DNA from 2 places in the Brevibacillus sp. LEMMJ03 genome. Region 2 is predicted to be linked to the other one. Evidence: riboswitches for the same ligand, from Rfam matches in the RefSeq annotation. Region 2 holds a riboswitch; the other holds the start of a gene.

Region 1 (8,551 bases), on a different contig from region 2:
CCATCGCGTCTGGTTCGAAGACGCCCGTTCGATCCAGGCCAAATTCAACCTGGTCAAGGAACTGGGACTGCGCGGCGTCAGCTACTGGAAGCTGGGGCTGCCGTTTCCGCAGAACTGGCTGTTGATCGAAGACAATTTTCGCGTGCGCAAGCGGGCGTGAACGAAGCGGCGAAACAAAAGGCGTACCTCCGAACGGGGTGTACGCCTTTTTCTCCGCCTGCCAATCATGGTATGATGGTGCAAAACGGAAGAAGGAGAGAGCCTATGGGAGAATGCAGATTGAATCACAGCGCGGAAGACGTGCGGGCGAAGCTGGCGGAGCAGACGCCCTACCTGCCCGGAGCGCTGGTGGACCGCCTGGAAGGGCTGCTCGCAACGCCGCTGTCCCAGGAGACGTTGAACGAACTGTTCCATCTGTTGAAAAAATACGATCTCGCTTCGCCGGAGGAACGGGCGGAACGGGAGCAAAAGCTGGCACGTCTGGCCGGCTGAAAGCAGTCCATCCATGAGCGCCGCTTGTCCGCGACCGGCCCGCTATTCGCCGATCGGCCTGCGGCCGGCGTACCCTTCGTGAATGCCGTGGTAATGGCTGACTGTCGGCTCGCCCTGACGCCAGCAGAGCAGCACCTCCTGCCCGTTCAGCACCGCAGGAAAGTCGAACAGGCCGATATCGATATCCTTTACCTGAACGCCTTGTTCGTGGAGCCGGTTGATGCGCATCTGCGCCTCCAGTTCCATGAATTCCAGGCGGCATTCCAGCGTAAAGACCGTGCCGTCGTCCGGGGGCTGCTGTTTCTTTGCCTGCTGCAGCTCCTGATAGGTTGCAGCGAATTGGCGCTTGGCCTCCTGCAAAAAGGAAAGCTCTTGGCGTACATACGGCAGCATCCGGTTGGCTTCTTCCACCGTGAAATACTTTTTTGCCAAGCATCCCACCTCCTGGTTCTATTATAGGGAGAACCGCGAGCGGAGGAAATGGACAGAACGCCGGCAGGAAGACAGGAACCGGCAGTAAGGAGTGGCTATGAACAACCGATTGTACTATGACGATCCGTATTTGCACACGTTTGAAGCGTGCGTGCTGAAACAGGGGACGGAACCCGACGGGACCCCGTACGTGGTGCTGGACCGCACCGCCTTTTACCCGACAGGGGGAGGGCAGCCCTGCGACTGGGGCGAACTGGACGGCATCCGCGTCATCGACGTGGAGGAAGTGGACGGTGACATCCGCCATCGGCTGGAAGCTCCGCTGTCTCAGGAGCGGCAGCGGATCACGGGACAGATCGATTGGCCCAGGCGGTTTGACCACATGCAGCAGCACGCCGGGCAGCACATTCTCTCGGCGTCGTTCGTCGAGGCGCTGGGGGCGGAGACCGTCGCCTTTCACCTCGGCAGGGATCACGTCACCATCGACGTCCGGCTGGACGAACTGTCCGTCGAGCAGGCGGAGCGGGTAGAGGCCCTGGCCAACCGCATCGTGCTGGAAAACCGGCCCATCGAGGCCCGGTTTGTCACGGAAGCCGAACTGGCCGTCATGCCTCTCCGCAAGCAGCCGACCGTCAGCGAGAACATCCGTGTGGTGATCATCCCCGACTTTGACTACAACCCCTGCGGCGGCACCCATCCGGCCCGGACCGGCGAAGTGGGGCCAATCAAAATCACGGGCTGGGAGCGCCACCGCGGCAATATCCGGGTAACGTTCCTCTGCGGCTGGCGGGCGCTCTCCGACTATTCCCGCAAGCATCTGCTGCTGCGCGAGTTGACCCGCACGCTGAACGCCGGCGAGGCGGAGCTGGCCGAGCAGGCGCAGCGGCTCGTGGCGGAACGGGAGCAGTTGAAAGAGACGCTGGAGGAGAAAGAAAAACGTTTGCTCGAAGGCGAGGCGCAGTCCCTGCTGGCGCAGGCGGCCCGTCTGTCCGACATGCGGCTGGTCCAGGCCGTTTTGGCCGGTCGAAGCATGCAGCAATTGCAGCAGCTCGCCAGACTGGTAACGACACAGGCAGCGGACGCGGTCTGTCTGTTCGCAGCGGAGGGAGAAAAGCTGCAGCTCGTGTTCGCCCGCGGCGAGCAGGTGGCGCTGCCGATGAACCAACTGCTGAAGGATACGCTGCCCTTGATCGACGGCAAGGGGGGCGGCAATCCGGCGATGGCCCAGGGAGGGGGCGCGCCGGTCCGTCCTGCGGAAGCGGTGCTGGCCCACGCCCGCCGGCTGCTGGAGGAATCGATCAGGGTCCAACAGGACTGACGCTTTTTCAGGAAAGGAGAGAAAGGCATGTCGATCTGGAAAACGGGAGACCTGGTCCGCGTCTCCTACAAGACGGGTGAATACGTAACGGAAGTGCTGGAAGATCACGGGGACAAACTGCTGGTCAAGGTGCTTGCGGTGCTGAAATACCCGACGCAGGGGGACCTGCACAACCCGTACGAGGTGGATGTGCCGCTGTTTCATCAGCGTCCCGCCCTGTCCTATCAGGAAAAGATCATGGTGCCCAGTCAGACCGTGATCCGTTACGGCGGAGCGGTGCCCGACTACAAGGAATCGGTCCAGACCGCATTGGAGCGGGAGATGGACAAACTGCGCAAGATGGTCACGTGGGCCCAGCGCTGTCTCGACGAGCTGGAGGCACTGCGCAAGGAGACCTTTACAAACAACGGATAGCGTGCTACTGTAGTAGTCAAGCAAGCAAAACAGCATAGCGCAATACCAAACGGGAGCCGAGCATAGTCGGCTGAGATTGTAACGAATGTGTTACTGACCGTTGAACCTGACCTGGGTCATGCCAGCGGAGGAAGAGGTATCGGCTGCATCAACGCACTGTCGTGATTCCGTGCCGCGTCACGCGCGCCGGAGTGCGACCACTGCACATGCGCAACCAAAACCATCCGTGGCGGATGGTTTTTTTGTTTGCCGTCCGCCCGATATCCGTGCGAACGGCTTCTTCTGTCTGGGGTTCGGTCAGGCAGGGAAGCCGTTTTTTTACGGCAGGAAGGCGACAGGCGGCCGGCCATTCCCGACGGCGCTGACAAAAGGAGGGGGAACATGCTGGTACAGTTGAACGGCAAACGCGTGGAGCTGGACGACGAGGTCAATACCGTCCGGGCCCTGCTTCTGTCCTACCAACTGCAGGAGAAAATCGTGGTCGTCGAGCGCAACGGCGAGATTGTCGACCGCGCCCGTTACGAATCCACGCCGGTCGCGGACGGCGATCGGATCGAAATCGTTCACTTTGTCGGAGGAGGCTGACATGATGGATACATTAAAAATTGGACCGTATGAGTTTCGTTCCCGCCTCTTGCTGGGAACCGGCAAATTTCCCGATCTGGACACGCAGAGCCAGGCGGTGGCCGTATCGGAAGCGGAGATTCTCACCTTTGCCGTGCGCCGGCTCAATTTGGAAAATCCGCACGAGCCCAATTTTTTGGAACGTTTGGATTTGAAAAAATTCACCCTGCTGCCCAACACGGCCGGCGCTTACACGGCCGAGGAGGCGGTGCGGATCGCCCGGCTGGCCAAGGCGTCGGGGCTGTGCGACATGATCAAGGTGGAAGTGATCGGCGATCCCAAGACGCTTCTGCCCGATCCAATCGGCACGTTGGAGGCCTCCCGCATCCTGGTGGAAGAAGGCTTTATCGTGCTGACCTACACCAACGACGACCCGATTCTCGCCAAACGGCTGCAGGAAGTGGGCGTGCACGCGGTCATGCCGGGGGCGTCGCCGATCGGTTCCGGCCAAGGGATACTCAATGAGCACAACCTGCGCTTCATCATCGAAGACGCCAAGGTTCCAGTGATCGTGGACGCGGGCATCGGGTCACCGGCCGACTGCGCTAAGGCGATGGAGTTGGGCGCGGACGGCGTCCTGCTGAACACGGCGGTGGCGCTGGCGGACAACCCGGTGCTGATGGCCGAAGCGATGAAACTGGCCGTGGAAGCGGGGCGCAAGGGCTTCCTCGCCGGGCGCATCCCGAAAAAGCGCTACGCCTCGGCCAGCAGTCCGACAGAAGGGATGATTGAATAACGTGGAACGCGTCACGGCAGCCATTGCCGAGCGGAGAGAAGAGCTGTTCGCCCTGCTGGCCGAGCTCATCGCCCATCCCACGGTCAGCCCGCCCGCCCGCAACAGCGGCGGCGCGCAGAGCCTGATCGCCCGAAAGCTGCGCGAGCTGGGCTTTGACGTGGACCGCTGGACGGTCTTTCCCGGCGATGACAACGTGGTGGGCCGCCTGAGGGGCACCGCACCGGAGCGGGCGAACAGCCTGATTGTCAACGGACATATCGACGTGGCGGAAGTGGGCGACGACAGCGGCTGGACGTATCCGCCGTTCGCCCTCACCCGCGGCCGGGACGGACGCCTGTACGGACGCGGCGTCGCCGACATGAAAGGCGGCCTGGCAGCCAGCCTGTTTGCCATTCAGATGCTGCGCGAGCACGGAATCGAGCTGAAAGGCGACCTGATCTTCCAGTCCGTGATCGGCGAAGAAGCGGGCGAAGCAGGCACGCTCGCCGCCATCGAACGGGGCTATACCGCCGATTACGCCGTCGTCGTGGACACCAGCCACCTGCACATGCAGGGACAGGGCGGCGTGATTACCGGCTGGATCACGGTAGAGAGCCCCGTCACCCTGCACGACGGGATGCGGGCCAGAACCATCCACGCCGGCGGACGGGTGCACGGCGCCTCCGCGATCGAGAAGATGATGAAGATCATCGCGTCGCTGCAGGAACTGGAACGCCACTGGGCGGTGATGAAGACGTACCCCGGATTTCCGCCGGGCAGCAACACGATCAATCCCGCGGTCATCGAAGGCGGCCGGCATGCGGCGTTTATCGCCGACCGCTGCGCGCTGTGGATTACCGTCCATTTTTACCCGAACGAATCGCATGAAGCGATCATTCGCGAGATCGAAGACCATGTGTTGGCGGCGGCCGCGGCCGACCCGTGGCTGCGGGACCACCCGCCCGCATTCCGCTGGGGAGGCCGGTCGATGATCGAAGAGCGGGGCGAGATTTTCCCCTCGCTGGAACTGGATCTCGGCCATCCGGCGCTGTCCAGGCTGAAGCGGGCCTATGAGGCAGAGATGCAGTGTCCGCCTGTGGTGGACATGTCCGGAACCGTGACGGATGCGGGCTGGTTTGCCCACGCCGGAATTCCGGCGGTGATATTCGGTCCCGGCGAGCTGTCCCAGGCCCATGCCGTCGACGAGTCGATCGATCCGGACGAACTGGTCCGCTTTGCGCAAATCATGGCCCGGTTTCTCGCAGACTGGTGCAACACGGAGAAGGAGTGAATATCGTCGTGGCGACTTTTACACAGCGCCTGTTGAACAGCGTGGCCCCGATCTGGGAGCGCACGCATCGCCATCCGTTCGTAACCGGCTTGGGCGACGGCAGTTTACCGGTTGAATCGTTCAAGTTTTACCTGAAGCAGGATTACGTCTACCTGATCGACTACGCCAAACTCTTCGCGATCGCCAGCACCAAGGCGGACGATCTGGCCACCAGCGCCAAGTTTGCCGCCCTGCAGGAGGCGACGCTCCATCACGAGATGGAACTGCACCGGCAGTACGCCGCCCGCTTCGGGATTTCCCGCGAAGAACTGGAGGCGACCCAGCCGTCGTTTGTAATGCTGGCCTACACCAGCTACATGCTGAAAGTGGCCCACCAAGGCACGCTCGCCGAACTGGTCAGCGCCGTTCTGCCCTGCATGTGGAGCTATTGGGAGATCGGCAAACAACTGGCGCAGGTGGACGGCGCGCTGGATCACGAGCTCTACGGCGAGTGGGTGCGCACCTACAGCTCGGACGAGTTCGGCCAACTGGCGCAGTGGCTGATCGGGTTGATGGATCAACTGGCGGAAGGCAAAAGCGAGCGGGAGCTGGCCCGTCTGGAAGAGCATTTTCTCAATACGTCGCGCATGGAGTACCTGTTCTGGGAGATGGCGTACCGGAGGGAAATGTGGCCGTGCGAGAAAAACTAGCCTTCGCGGGCGTCCGTTTCTCCTACGGGGAGAAAGCCATTCTCGACGGTTTTCAGCTCGCGGTTGGGCGCGGCGAACTGGTCAGCCTGATCGGACCGAGCGGGATTGGCAAAAGCACGCTGTTTCAGTTGGCGGCGGGCCTGCTGCAGCCGCAGGACGGGGAGATCAGGCTGGACGGCGAACCGGCGGCCCGTCGGCTGGGTCAGGTCGCCTATATGCCGCAGCGCGATCTGCTGATGCCGTGGCGGACGGTGGTGGAAAACGCGGCGCTGCCGCTGGAGATCCAGGGAATGCCGCGCAAAGAAGCGCAGGCCCGGGTGCGGCAGGAGCTGCCCCGCTTCGGTCTGGGCGGCTGGGCGGACGCTTATCCCGCGCAGCTCTCCGGCGGCATGCGGCAGCGCGTCTCGTTTTTGCGCGCGCTGATGACGGGCAGCGACCTCCTGCTCCTGGATGAACCGTTCAGCGCCTTGGACGGCATTACCCGGATGGAGATGCAGGAGTGGCTGCTTGCGATGTGGCAGCAGACGGGCAGCACGATGCTGTTGATCACCCACGACATCGACGAGGCGATCCTTCTGGCGGACCGGATCGTCGTGCTGCTCGGCAGCCCGATCAGCCGCCCGGTGGAACTGGCCGTCCCGGTGCCGCGGCCGCGCTCGCTGTCGAGCCGCAGTCACCCGGCGTTTCAGGCGCTGCGTGAGCAGATTTGGGAGCTGCTGCGCCAATCGGCGGCGGCACAGCCGGTCGGGAGGTATGCGTGATGAGGACGGTTCACCGGGGAATCTGGTTTGGCGTCTCGCTCGTGCTGCTCCTGGCCGGCTGGGAGGCGGTCTGCCGCCTGTTTGCCATCCCGCCGTTTATTCTCCCGCCGCCAAGCGCCGTGCTGCTGGCCGTATGGGATTTGCGCGAGCAGCTATTCGGCCTGCACCTGTGGGCGACGCTGCGGGAAGTGCTGATGGGATTGGCGGCGTCGATCGTGTTCGGCATTGCGCTCGCCCTGGCGATGAATCTCAGCCGCACCGTGGAACGGCTGGTCTATCCCTATATCGTTATTTCGCAGACGATTCCCATCATCGCCCTGTCGCCCGTCTTCATTCTCTGGTTCGGCTACGAGCTGTCGGGAAAAATCGCCGTGACGATCTTGTTCACGTTTTTTCCCATCGTCGTCAGTACCTATGACGGCCTGCGCGCGGCCGACCCCGAGATGGTCAACCTGCTGAGGACGATGGGTGCGACGCGCTGGCAGATTTTCGCCAAACTGCAGCTTCCGGCCAGCCTGCCGCATTTTTTCAGCGGCCTGAAGGTGGCGGCCACGTACAGCGTGGGGGGGGCGACCATCGGGGAGTGGCTGGGCGCGAGCGAGGGATTGGGCTATTTCGGCCGGCGGGCATCGGGCAATTTCCAGGCGCCCGCCCTGTTTGCCTCCGTGCTGCTGCTCTCCGTCCTCGGCATGCTGCTCTTCTGGCTGGCCGGCACGATCGAGCGGCGGTTCGCACCGCATACGCGCACGAACACACCGAAACAGATGAAATCACAGTAAGGAGACTGTTGAACCATGAAACGTTTTTCCAGATGGGCCAAGACACTGATGACCCTGTCGCTGGCGGCAGGGCTGGCGGCGTGCGGCAGCCAGACGGGAAGCGAAACGGCACCGCAGGGCAGACAGCCTGCGGCGGGCGGCGGCGAGCCGACCGAACTGACCATCGCGCTCGACTGGTATCCGAACGCCGTGCACTCGTTCCTCTACGCGGCGGAAGAACAAGGCTATTTTCGCGAGGAAAACCTGAACGTCCACCTGCAAATGCCGTCGGACACCAACGACCCGCTGAAAATGGTGGCGGTCGGCAAGGTGGACATGGCCATCAGCTACCAGCCGCAGGTGGTGCAGGCGCGTTCCGAAGGCATTCCGGTCGTCTCCATCGCGGCGCTCGTGCGCCAGCCGCTGAACGTGATCATGACGCGCAAGGACAGCGGTCTGGACACGCCGGAAAAGCTGGCCGGCAAGAACATCGGCTACCCGTCCATTCCGCTGGACGAGTCGATCGTCCGCACTGTGCTGAAGCATGCGGGCGCGGATGATTCCGGCCTTAGCTTTACCAACATCGGCTTTGACATCATCCCGGCGCTCACGGCGAAACAAGTGGATGCGGTCGTGGGCGGCTACATCAACCACGAACAGTTGATTCTGGAGAAAAACGGCGTGCCCGTCAACGTGATCAAGCCCAGCGACTTTGGCGTGCCTTCCTACTACGAGCTGGTCATCGCCACCAGCGACGAGACCCTGGGCAAAAAGCAGCAGGCGCTGGAGGCGTTCCTGCGCGCGGCCGCCAAAGGGCAGGAATACGTGGCGAAACACAAGGAAACAGCGCTCCAGCTCCTCTTGGACAAACAGGCCAAAGAGTTCCCGCTGGATAAAGACGTGGAGACGAAGAGCCTGGACATCCTGCTGCCGCTGATGGACGCGGGCGACCAGCCGTTCGGCAGCCAGACGGCCGAATCCTGGCAGAAGCTGATCGACTGGATGAAACAGGAGAAGCTGATCACAAAAGACGTCAACGTGGACGAAGTCATGCGCA
Region 2 (8,551 bases):
TTCGTAGGGACTCACCAACCCGTACGGGCTGACGTTGGGACCCGTCTCGTAGGGACTCACCAACCCGTACGGACTGACATTGGGACCTGTCTCGTAGGGACTCACCAACCCGTACGGACTGACATTGGGACCTGTCTCGTAGGGGCTCACCAACCCGTAGGGGCTGACGTTGGGACCCGTCTCGTAGGGGCTTACCAACCCGTACGGACTGACGTTGGGACCTGTCTCGTAGGGACTTACCAACCCGTACGGGCTGACGTTGGGACCTGTCTCGTAGGGGCTCACCAACCCGTACGGACTGACATTGGGACCGGCCGTACCGTATGGACTGACGGCATTGCCGCGAGGCGGGCATCCGTTATGCGGCCGCGGTTTTTGCGGATACCGGCTGGAGACCTGCTCCACCGCTCCCAGATCTTCGTCCGGCCCCTCGTCGTTCTCCTCGATCTCCACGTAGACGTGGAAATCGTCAACATCGAGGATTTTGCCCTCGTACACGCGGCCGTCCAACGCTTCGATCCGTACCTTTTGCCGCGCGTGCTCCTTGCAAATGTTCTGCACGGTTTGGCGCATATCCTTCAACATGCTGACCGCCGCCGGTTCAGCCTGAAACAGTTGTTTTTGCGACGACTCCATGAAAACTCCTCCCCTCTTGTTGTTTCTGTATTACGATATACGGCTGCGTGTGGGGAGGTGTCTATTTTTCCAGGCAAGTCTAGCCCATTTTGCGGCCCAACCATTCCTGAATGGCAACCAAGGCGCCCCAGCCCGGCACCCCGAACACCCCCTTTTGGCCAAGCCAGCGGCGAAACGAAAAAACCGGCGCCTTCTTAGGAGAAAGCACCGGTCTTATTATGGAAGGAAGATCGTTTACAACGAGACGCCCGCAAATCGTTCGGGCAAAAACGGCTGCAGCCGCTCCGCCCTTCCCTGTTCCAGATAATCCGCCATCAGCTTGGCCGTGATCGGGGAGAGCAGGATGCCGTTGCGGAAGTGGCCGCCGGCGAGCGACAATCCCGTCCATCCCGGCACCGGCCCCAACAGCGGCTTGCCGTCGGCGGTAGCGGGGCGCAGTCCGGCCCACGCTTCCAAAAACGGGGAAGAGGAGAGCGCCGGCACATACGGCATGACGCCGTTGAGCACGCCGGTCAATCCCGCCAGCGTGACCTCCCGCTGGAAGCCGGCCTCGTCTTCCGTGGCGCCGATGACGATTTTGCCGTCCCGTTTGGGCGTGATGTAGCCCGTGCTGCCGAAAATCACCGTGCGCAGCGGAATCCCGGCCGAGGCAACCGCCGCGATCTGTCCGCGTACCGGCCGAACGGGAATGGACAGCCCCAGCCAGCCCATCATGATGCCGGCCCATGCCCCGGAGGCGATGACGGTTTCGTCGGCCCGCAGCGGTCCCGCCGTCGTCTCGACGCCCACCACCCGGCTTCCTTCCGTGGCGATGCCCGTCACCACGCAGCCGGAAAGCAGCGTCACGCCCCGCCGCCTGCACGCCGTCACCAGCGCCTGCAGCAGCAGCCGGTTGTTGATGTGCCCTTCGGACGGCGAGTGGATCGCCGCCACCGCCCGATCCGTCAACAGCGGTTCGACGTCCCGGATGGCCGCTCCGGTCAGCCAGTGGACGTCGTAACCGCTCTCCCGCTGCCAGGCGAACTTTGCGCGCAGCCGCTCCGCTTCCTCCTCCGTCAATGCCACGGTCAAAAGCCCGTCGACGCTGAGCTGCACGTCACCGCCCGCCTCCGCTTCCAGCTCCGCCGCCCACTCCGGATAGAGGCGAAGCGAATCCATTCCCAAATCAAGCAGCGGTCCGGGCTCGGAAAACTCCTTGAGCGGAGCCAGCATTCCCGCCGCCGCGGAAGACGCCTGGCCGCCCCATGGCCCCTGCTCTGCCACCGTGACGGACAACCCGCGCCGCGACAGTTCGTATGCCAGACTTAATCCGATGATGCCTCCGCCTACGATCAAACAATTTGTCATGGTTCTTCCTCTCCTCGCTGGAACTGCGCCCCGCCCTGCCGTGCGGCGAAGCCTTGGTAAACGGCCGCCATCCCCCGCCCGCCGATGCCGCCCCGCCGGACGAACGCATGCGAAAAGCCCACCTTCCCCGGCAGGAAAGGTGGGCCGATGCGCATCCGCAAACACAGACAGCTCTTTTGCTTGCAACCACTTCCCTGCGCCAGCATGATCTGGATCAGGTGCAAAGGGTCGACGGTCAATCGCTTCCGTCCTCTCAGCCCTGCGTGATGGACTCCCCCAGTTGCTTTCCGTTATGTCGTTTACACCCTTCAGTATAGACCGGTGGCCGCTCCCTGGCAAGAGCGCGGCGCTCAGTCCTCGTCTTTCACGTCGTAGCTTTCGGGAATGGGTTCGTTCCTGGTCGCTTCCTCCCATTCCCGCAGCTTGCGGATCTGCTCCAGATGATGCTGGAACTGGTCCTTGTTGATCAGGTATTCTTCGCCGTTGTGAACGGCACGGATGCGTCCCTCGCGGATTTTTTCCAGAATAAACGTCTCCGGCAGTTCCAGGTAGGCGGCGGTCTCGGCCACAGTCAGGTAGGTCTTACTGTTTTCCACGCAGTCTCGCTTCCAGTTCCGCTTTTTGCCGTTCGTACCCCGGTTTGCCCAGCAGGGCGAACATGTTCGCCTTGTAGGCTTCCACCCCGGGTTGGTCGAACGGGTTGACCCCGAGCAGATAGCCGCTGATGCCGCACGCCTTTTCGAAGAAGTAGATCAGTTCGCCGAGGTGATAGGCCGTCGCTTCCGGAATTTCCACCACGAGGTTGGGCACGCCGCCGTCCACATGGGCCAGGAGCGTTCCCTCAAACGCTTTTTTGTTGACGAAGTCCATGCCCTTGCCGGCGAGAAAATTCAACCCGTCGAGATCGTCCGGGTCTTCGCCGATCGTCACGTCCACCGCCGGCTTGGACACGGCCACCACCGTTTCAAACAGGTGGCGCAAGCCGTCCTGGATGTACTGTCCCAGCGAGTGCAGATCGGCGGAGAACTCGGCGGAAGCGGGAAAAATCCCCTTGCCGTCCTTGCCTTCCGACTCGCCGAAAAGCTGCTTCCACCACTCGGCAAAATAGCGGAACTGCGGCTCGTAGCTGACCAGGAGCTCCACGGTTTTGCCTTTGCGGCAGAGCGCGTTGCGGACGGCCGCGTACTGGTAGCACGGATTCTCTTCCAGGACGGGCGTCAGGTAGCGCTCGCGGGCGGCCGCCGCTCCCTGCATCAGCGCGTCGATGTCCGCGCCGCTCACGGCGATCGGCAGGAGGCCCACCGCGGTCAGCACGGAGTAGCGTCCGCCGACGTCGTCGGGAATGACGAAGGTTTCGTACCCTTCTTCGTCCGCCAGCCGTTTCAATGCGCCCCGCGCCTTGTCCGTGGTCGCGTAGATGCGGTTTTTCGCTGCCTCGCGCCCGTATTTTTTCTCCAGCCAGGCGCGAAACAGGCGAAACGCGATGGCCGGCTCCGTCGTGGTGCCCGATTTGGAGATGACGTTGATAGAGACGTCCTTTCCTTCGAGAACGTCCAGCAGGTGGGAGACGTAGACCGGGCTGAGATTGTTGCCGACGAAGTAAATCTCCGGCGTGCGCCGTTTGGCTTTGGGCAGCAGGTTGTAAAAGTGGTGGCCCAGCACGTCCACGGCGGCCTTGGCGCCCAGGTACGAACCGCCGATCCCGATGACCAGCAGCACGTCGGACTCCGCCTGGATTTTCGCCGCTGCCTGTTTGATCCGTTCAAATTCGTCCCGGTCGTAGTCGACGGGCAGATCGACCCAGCCGAGAAAATCGCGGCCGGCCCCCGTCTTTTCGTGCAGCAGCTCGTGGGCCTGTTTGACCGCCGGGGCAAGCTGCGCCCATTCGTGCGGCCGGACAAAGCCCAGGGCGTTCGAGTAGTCGAAACGAAGCGCTTGGTTCATGGCTCCCTCCCCAATAGACGTGGTTGTTTCTGCTTCTCATCTTATCATGTTTGCCGCCGAACCGGCAGCGCAAGAAGTCCGATCTGTCCATCCATCATGGATTCGCCGCATAATTGTGAACATTTTGTGAACAACCTGTACCCGTTGTTACCTTTTCCCTCCAGCCCCGTAAAACCATTCGAACCTCATAACATGATTGGGCAAGGAGACAGGAACGTATGAAGAAACGCTGGTGGATCGTCGGCTCCGTCGCTGCCGTACTGGCCGTGGGAGCCGCAAGCATGACCCTGATGGGCTCACAGCAGGCAGCGGGAACGCCTGTCAGCGTGGGAAAGGTCACCACGGCCGCGCTGGAGACCAAGGTACTCACCTCCGGGATCGTCACCGTCGAAGACAAGCAGCGGATATACGCCAACGTCAACGGAATCCTGCGCGAGTTTGCCGTGAAGGAGGGGGATGCCGTCAAAAAGGGACAGGTCATCGGCAAGATCGACACCTCCGACGTGGAAAGCCGGATCATGGAGATCGACGCGCAGATCGAACTGGCCCGGGCCAACCTGTCCAAGGCACAGGCCGGCAGCGAACCGGAAGAACTGGCGCAGGAGCGGGAACGCGTCGCCCAGGCGGAGCGGGATTACGACAACGCCAAACGGGAGTACGAACGCATCCGGCAGCTTCATGAGTCGGGCGCCACGACCCAGCAGGAGCTGGACAAGGCGAAGGCGCAGGTGGACTCGGCGCTGTCCGCGCTCAACGTGGCCAGGCAGCAGTACGCGCTGAAGCAAAAAGGGCCGCGCAGGGAAGAGATCGCCTCCCTAGAGGCACAGATCAACTCCCGCCTGGCGGAGAAGGCCCTGCTGGAGAAAGAACGCGTGCAAAGCGTGCTGGTCGCGCCGGCCGACGGAACGGTCATCGAACGGGCCGCAGAAAACGGCCAATACGTGAACAAGGGAACGGAAATCCTGACGCTGGCCAATCTGAACCATCTGCTGATCGAGGCGGACATCAACGAGTCCGACGTCAGCAAGATCAGGCTGGGGCAGACCGCGGTGATCGAAGGCAGCGCGCTGGGCAAGCAAAAGCTGAGCGCCAAGGTGATCCGCATCTCCCCGATCGCCGTCACAACGCCAAACAGCTCGGGACAAGGGGAGAAGACCCGGGTAAAAGTGACGCTGGAACCGAGCGGCGACCTGTCCGCCTTGAAACCGGGCTTCCACGTCGACATCGACATCTCCGTGGAAAAGATCGACAACGCCCTGCAGGTGCCGATCGAAGCGGTTCAGCAGGAAGCGGACGGCAGCACGTTTGTCTGGGTGGCGGAGAACGGCGTGGCGAAAAAGCGGAAAGTGACCGTGGGTGTGGAAAACGAGCTGTTCGCTGAGATCAAGTCGGGATTGAAAGGGGACGAACAGGTGATTCTCGGTCCGTTTGACTCCCTCCAGGAGAACGCCCCGGTCCAGCCATCCGCGGAACCGCAGAATTCGGGCATCTAACCTGTTCGGAAGAAAGGAGGTCGACCGATGCTGCACGTCGAAGGCCTGACAAAATCGTACAAGACGGGCGAGTCGGTACTGCCCATCCTGAAAGGCGTCTCGCTCACCGTGGAAAAAGGGGAATTCGTCGCCATCATGGGGCCGTCCGGCTCCGGCAAATCGACATTCATGAACATGCTCGGCTGCCTCGACAGGCCCGATTCCGGCACCTACACGCTGGACGGGATTGAGGTCAGCAAACTGACCGACAAGCAGCTCGCGCAGGTGCGCAATCAAAAAATCGGCTTCGTCTTTCAATCCTTTAATCTCCTGGCCCGTTCCACGGCGCTGCACAACGTGGAACTGCCGATGATGTACGCCGGCGTAGGACGGGCGGAACGGCGAAAACGGGCGCTGGAGGCGCTTGGGCGCGTCGGGCTGGCCGAGCGCGTCCACCACAAGCCGACGCAGCTATCCGGTGGCCAGCGGCAGCGTGTGGCCATCGCCCGCGCGCTCGTCAACCGGCCGTCCATCCTGCTGGCCGACGAGCCGACCGGCAACCTGGACAGCCGCTCCGGCACCGAAATCATGGCCATGTTTCAGGAACTGCACGGCCAGGGCGTCACCATCATCCTGGTCACGCACGAGCCGGACATCGCCCGGCACGCGGAACGCATCGTCACGTTCAAGGACGGCGTCATCATCCGTGACGAACGGGTGGAAAACCGGCTGATTGCCGTTCCGTCCGACGAGGTGATCACGACATGAACGTCTGGGAAAGTTTTCGCAGCGCCCTGGAAGGCATTTGGGCGAACAAGATGCGCTCCGGCTTGACGATGCTGGGGATTGTGATCGGGATTACCTCGGTGATCGCCGTCACCGCGCTGGGGGAAGGCGGACAGAAAGCCATCGTCAGCGAGATGGAGAAATTCGGTCAAAACTCGTTCAACGTCTTCGTTGACTTCGACAGCAAGGAAGAGCATGCGCCGGACGACCTCACCGTGGAGGACGCCGACGTGCTGAGCAAAATCAGTCCCAACATCGAGCACATCGTGCCGATGAACCAAACCACGGCGATGCTCAAGGGGCCGAAAAAGGAAGAGCGCGTCAACCTGTACGCCACGACGGCCGATTTTCCGAAGGTGCAGCCGACCGTAAAAGTGTCCAGGGGACGTTTTTTCAGCGCGGCGGATGACAAAGAGCTGCGGGCGGTGGTCGTCCTCGAGGAGGAGCTGGCGACGAAGCTGTTCGGCCGGATGAACCCGTTGGGCCAGCGCGTCCGCATGGGCAGCACCTCGCTGGTCGTGATCGGCACGTTCAAGGAGGACAAGTTTCGCTTCGACATGGAGCAGTCCTACAGCGCCTACGTGCCCATCCGGTTTGACCAGAGCCGGTACGAAGAGCCGTGGGTCAGCTACCTGATCGGCAAGGCGACCGACAAGGAGTCGGTCAATGCCGCCATGCAGCAGTCGATCCAGTACCTGAGCCGCAAGCACCAGAAAGAAGGCCACTACCGGGCCGTGAGCATGCAGCAGCAGGTCAGCCAGTTCAACCAGGTGACCGGCACACTGACGATGGTGTTCAGCGTGATCGCGGGCATTTCGCTGGTCGTCGGCGGCGTGGGCGTGATGAACATCATGCTCGTCTCCGTCACCGAGCGGACCCGCGAGATCGGCATCCGCAAAGCGCTGGGAGCGCGGCGAAGGGACATTCTCGTCCAGTTTTTGATCGAGTCGGTGATCGTCTGCCTGATTGGCGGTCTGATCGGCGTCCTGCTCGGCCTCGGCACCGCCGCGCTGATTTCCTACTTCGCCAAGCTGCCGCCGCTCATGTCCTGGCACAGCGTGTTTATCGCCTTTGCCTTTTCCAGCGCGATCGGCATCTTCTTCGGCCTCTATCCGGCCAACAAGGCGGCCAAGCTGGACCCGATCGATGCGCTGCGCTACGAATAACGCCACCTTCGCTGCGGCTTTTCGCCAAGCCGCACGGGAGCGTCCGCCGACCTGATGGCCTGATCCCGGACGGGACGCAAAAAAAGCACCTGCAAGCGCTACGCTTCAGGTGCTTTTTCAATAGAGGGCAGGGGTGTCCGTGACCAGCTTCAGGAGAAAAAAGAGCGTAATCCCCACGCTGGCCACCGTCCACCAGAGCCATTTGCCTTCGGGCTTGCCCTCCTTGTAGATGCCGATCAGCCGCCAAGTGCCTACCGCCACGCAGAAGATGCTGACAAGCAGCAGGATTGTCCCCACAGGGCTCCCCCCTTTCCTTCTTTTAGCTATATGGGAAAGGCGGGGAAAAAATCCCTGTACGCCGCCTATCTGTCCCTCTTCCCCAGCCGGGACAAGATATCACGTCCCCGCTCCTTGACGGATTCATCCTTGACCAAGAGCTGCCGCTTTTTCATCAGGCCGTTTTTCGACGTGTCCGGCCGCTGCTTCCGGCCGCCAGCGCCCGCCGTCAACTGTACTTGCCTCCGCCTTTTTTGTCGTACTCCTCCAGCAGTTCGGCAAAGCTCTTGTTGCGCTCCCGCTCTTCCTGCTCCCGCCGTCTGCGCTCCGCCGCTTCCTTCTCCTCCCGCTCGCGGGCAGCCTGTACCTCCCGCTCCAGCATTTTCAGCTTGTCCAGCGCTTCCTGGCTCAGCATCTCTTTCAGGTTCAGACCCGTTTTCGCCTCCGCGGCAGCCGGTTGTGCAGTCGGCCGCTGCGGTTTGCGCTGTTTCTTTGCCATGGACCATCGTCTCCTTTCACCGTTGCCTGTTCATCATCACTGCCGCTTCCGGTCATACTAACACCATGCGACACAAGAGGAGGGCAGATGATGGTACGAAATAAGGAAAAAGATTTCGGCAAGACCCCCGAGATCCGCGGGCCGAAAGCCCAATCCGAAGCGGTCCGCTCTGACGGCTCCATCAATAGTGAACCACAAGAGCGGCTAAAAGAAAACCGGTAAGAATGACACGCGCGAAACAACCGCCGGGCCTTTACTTCGCGCGGCGGTTGTTTCTGGACTTCCGTTGACCGGGGCCGCCGACGGGCGGACGCTCCTGCCTGAGCAGGGTAAGCTTCTCGGCAAACCGGAACTGGCAGCCGGCTTTCCACAGCCGTTTGGCCATGTCCCGCTCCGTCTCCCGCCGCGGCAGTTCCTTGAATCCC

Evidence for each region. Region 2 has a riboswitch for thiamine pyrophosphate ahead of thiO (glycine oxidase ThiO). Riboswitches for the same ligand answer to the same signal wherever they lie in the genome.
Region 1: another riboswitch for thiamine pyrophosphate. It lies ahead of thiS (sulfur carrier protein ThiS); the one in region 2 lies ahead of thiO (glycine oxidase ThiO).

What each region holds. Positions count from the first base shown of each region.
Region 1 covers NZ_VKJN01000010.1:60,416-68,966, reverse strand. Annotated here, with positions in the region: gene FOI68_RS13995 (glycoside hydrolase family 18 protein) at 1-160, shown strand, start outside; gene FOI68_RS13990 (hypothetical protein) at 265-492, shown strand; gene FOI68_RS13985 (DUF2203 domain-containing protein) at 535-924, opposite strand; gene FOI68_RS13980 (alanyl-tRNA editing protein) at 1,022-2,242, shown strand; gene kapB (kinase-associated lipoprotein KapB) at 2,270-2,656, shown strand; TPP riboswitch at 2,696-2,806, shown strand; gene thiS (sulfur carrier protein ThiS) at 3,038-3,241, shown strand; gene FOI68_RS13965 (thiazole synthase) at 3,243-4,016, shown strand; gene FOI68_RS13960 (acetylornithine deacetylase) at 4,018-5,286, shown strand; gene tenA (thiaminase II) at 5,295-5,975, shown strand; gene FOI68_RS13950 (ABC transporter ATP-binding protein) at 5,960-6,736, shown strand; gene FOI68_RS13945 (ABC transporter permease) at 6,736-7,515, shown strand; gene FOI68_RS13940 (ABC transporter substrate-binding protein) at 7,531-8,551, shown strand, end outside.
Region 2 covers NZ_VKJN01000009.1:80,878-89,428, reverse strand. Annotated here, with positions in the region: gene FOI68_RS13070 (S1 domain-containing protein) at 1-636, opposite strand, end outside; gene thiO (glycine oxidase ThiO) at 871-1,983, opposite strand; TPP riboswitch at 2,158-2,271, opposite strand; gene FOI68_RS13060 (excisionase family DNA-binding protein) at 2,334-2,579, opposite strand; gene FOI68_RS13055 (glucose-6-phosphate isomerase) at 2,566-3,927, opposite strand; gene FOI68_RS13050 (efflux RND transporter periplasmic adaptor subunit) at 4,146-5,420, shown strand; gene FOI68_RS13045 (ABC transporter ATP-binding protein) at 5,448-6,167, shown strand; gene FOI68_RS13040 (ABC transporter permease) at 6,164-7,351, shown strand; gene FOI68_RS13035 (hypothetical protein) at 7,469-7,648, opposite strand; gene FOI68_RS23470 (hypothetical protein) at 7,714-7,860, opposite strand; gene FOI68_RS13030 (DUF3886 domain-containing protein) at 7,857-8,126, opposite strand; gene sspK (small acid-soluble spore protein K) at 8,214-8,348, shown strand; gene FOI68_RS13020 (glycosyltransferase family 2 protein) at 8,380-8,551, opposite strand, start outside.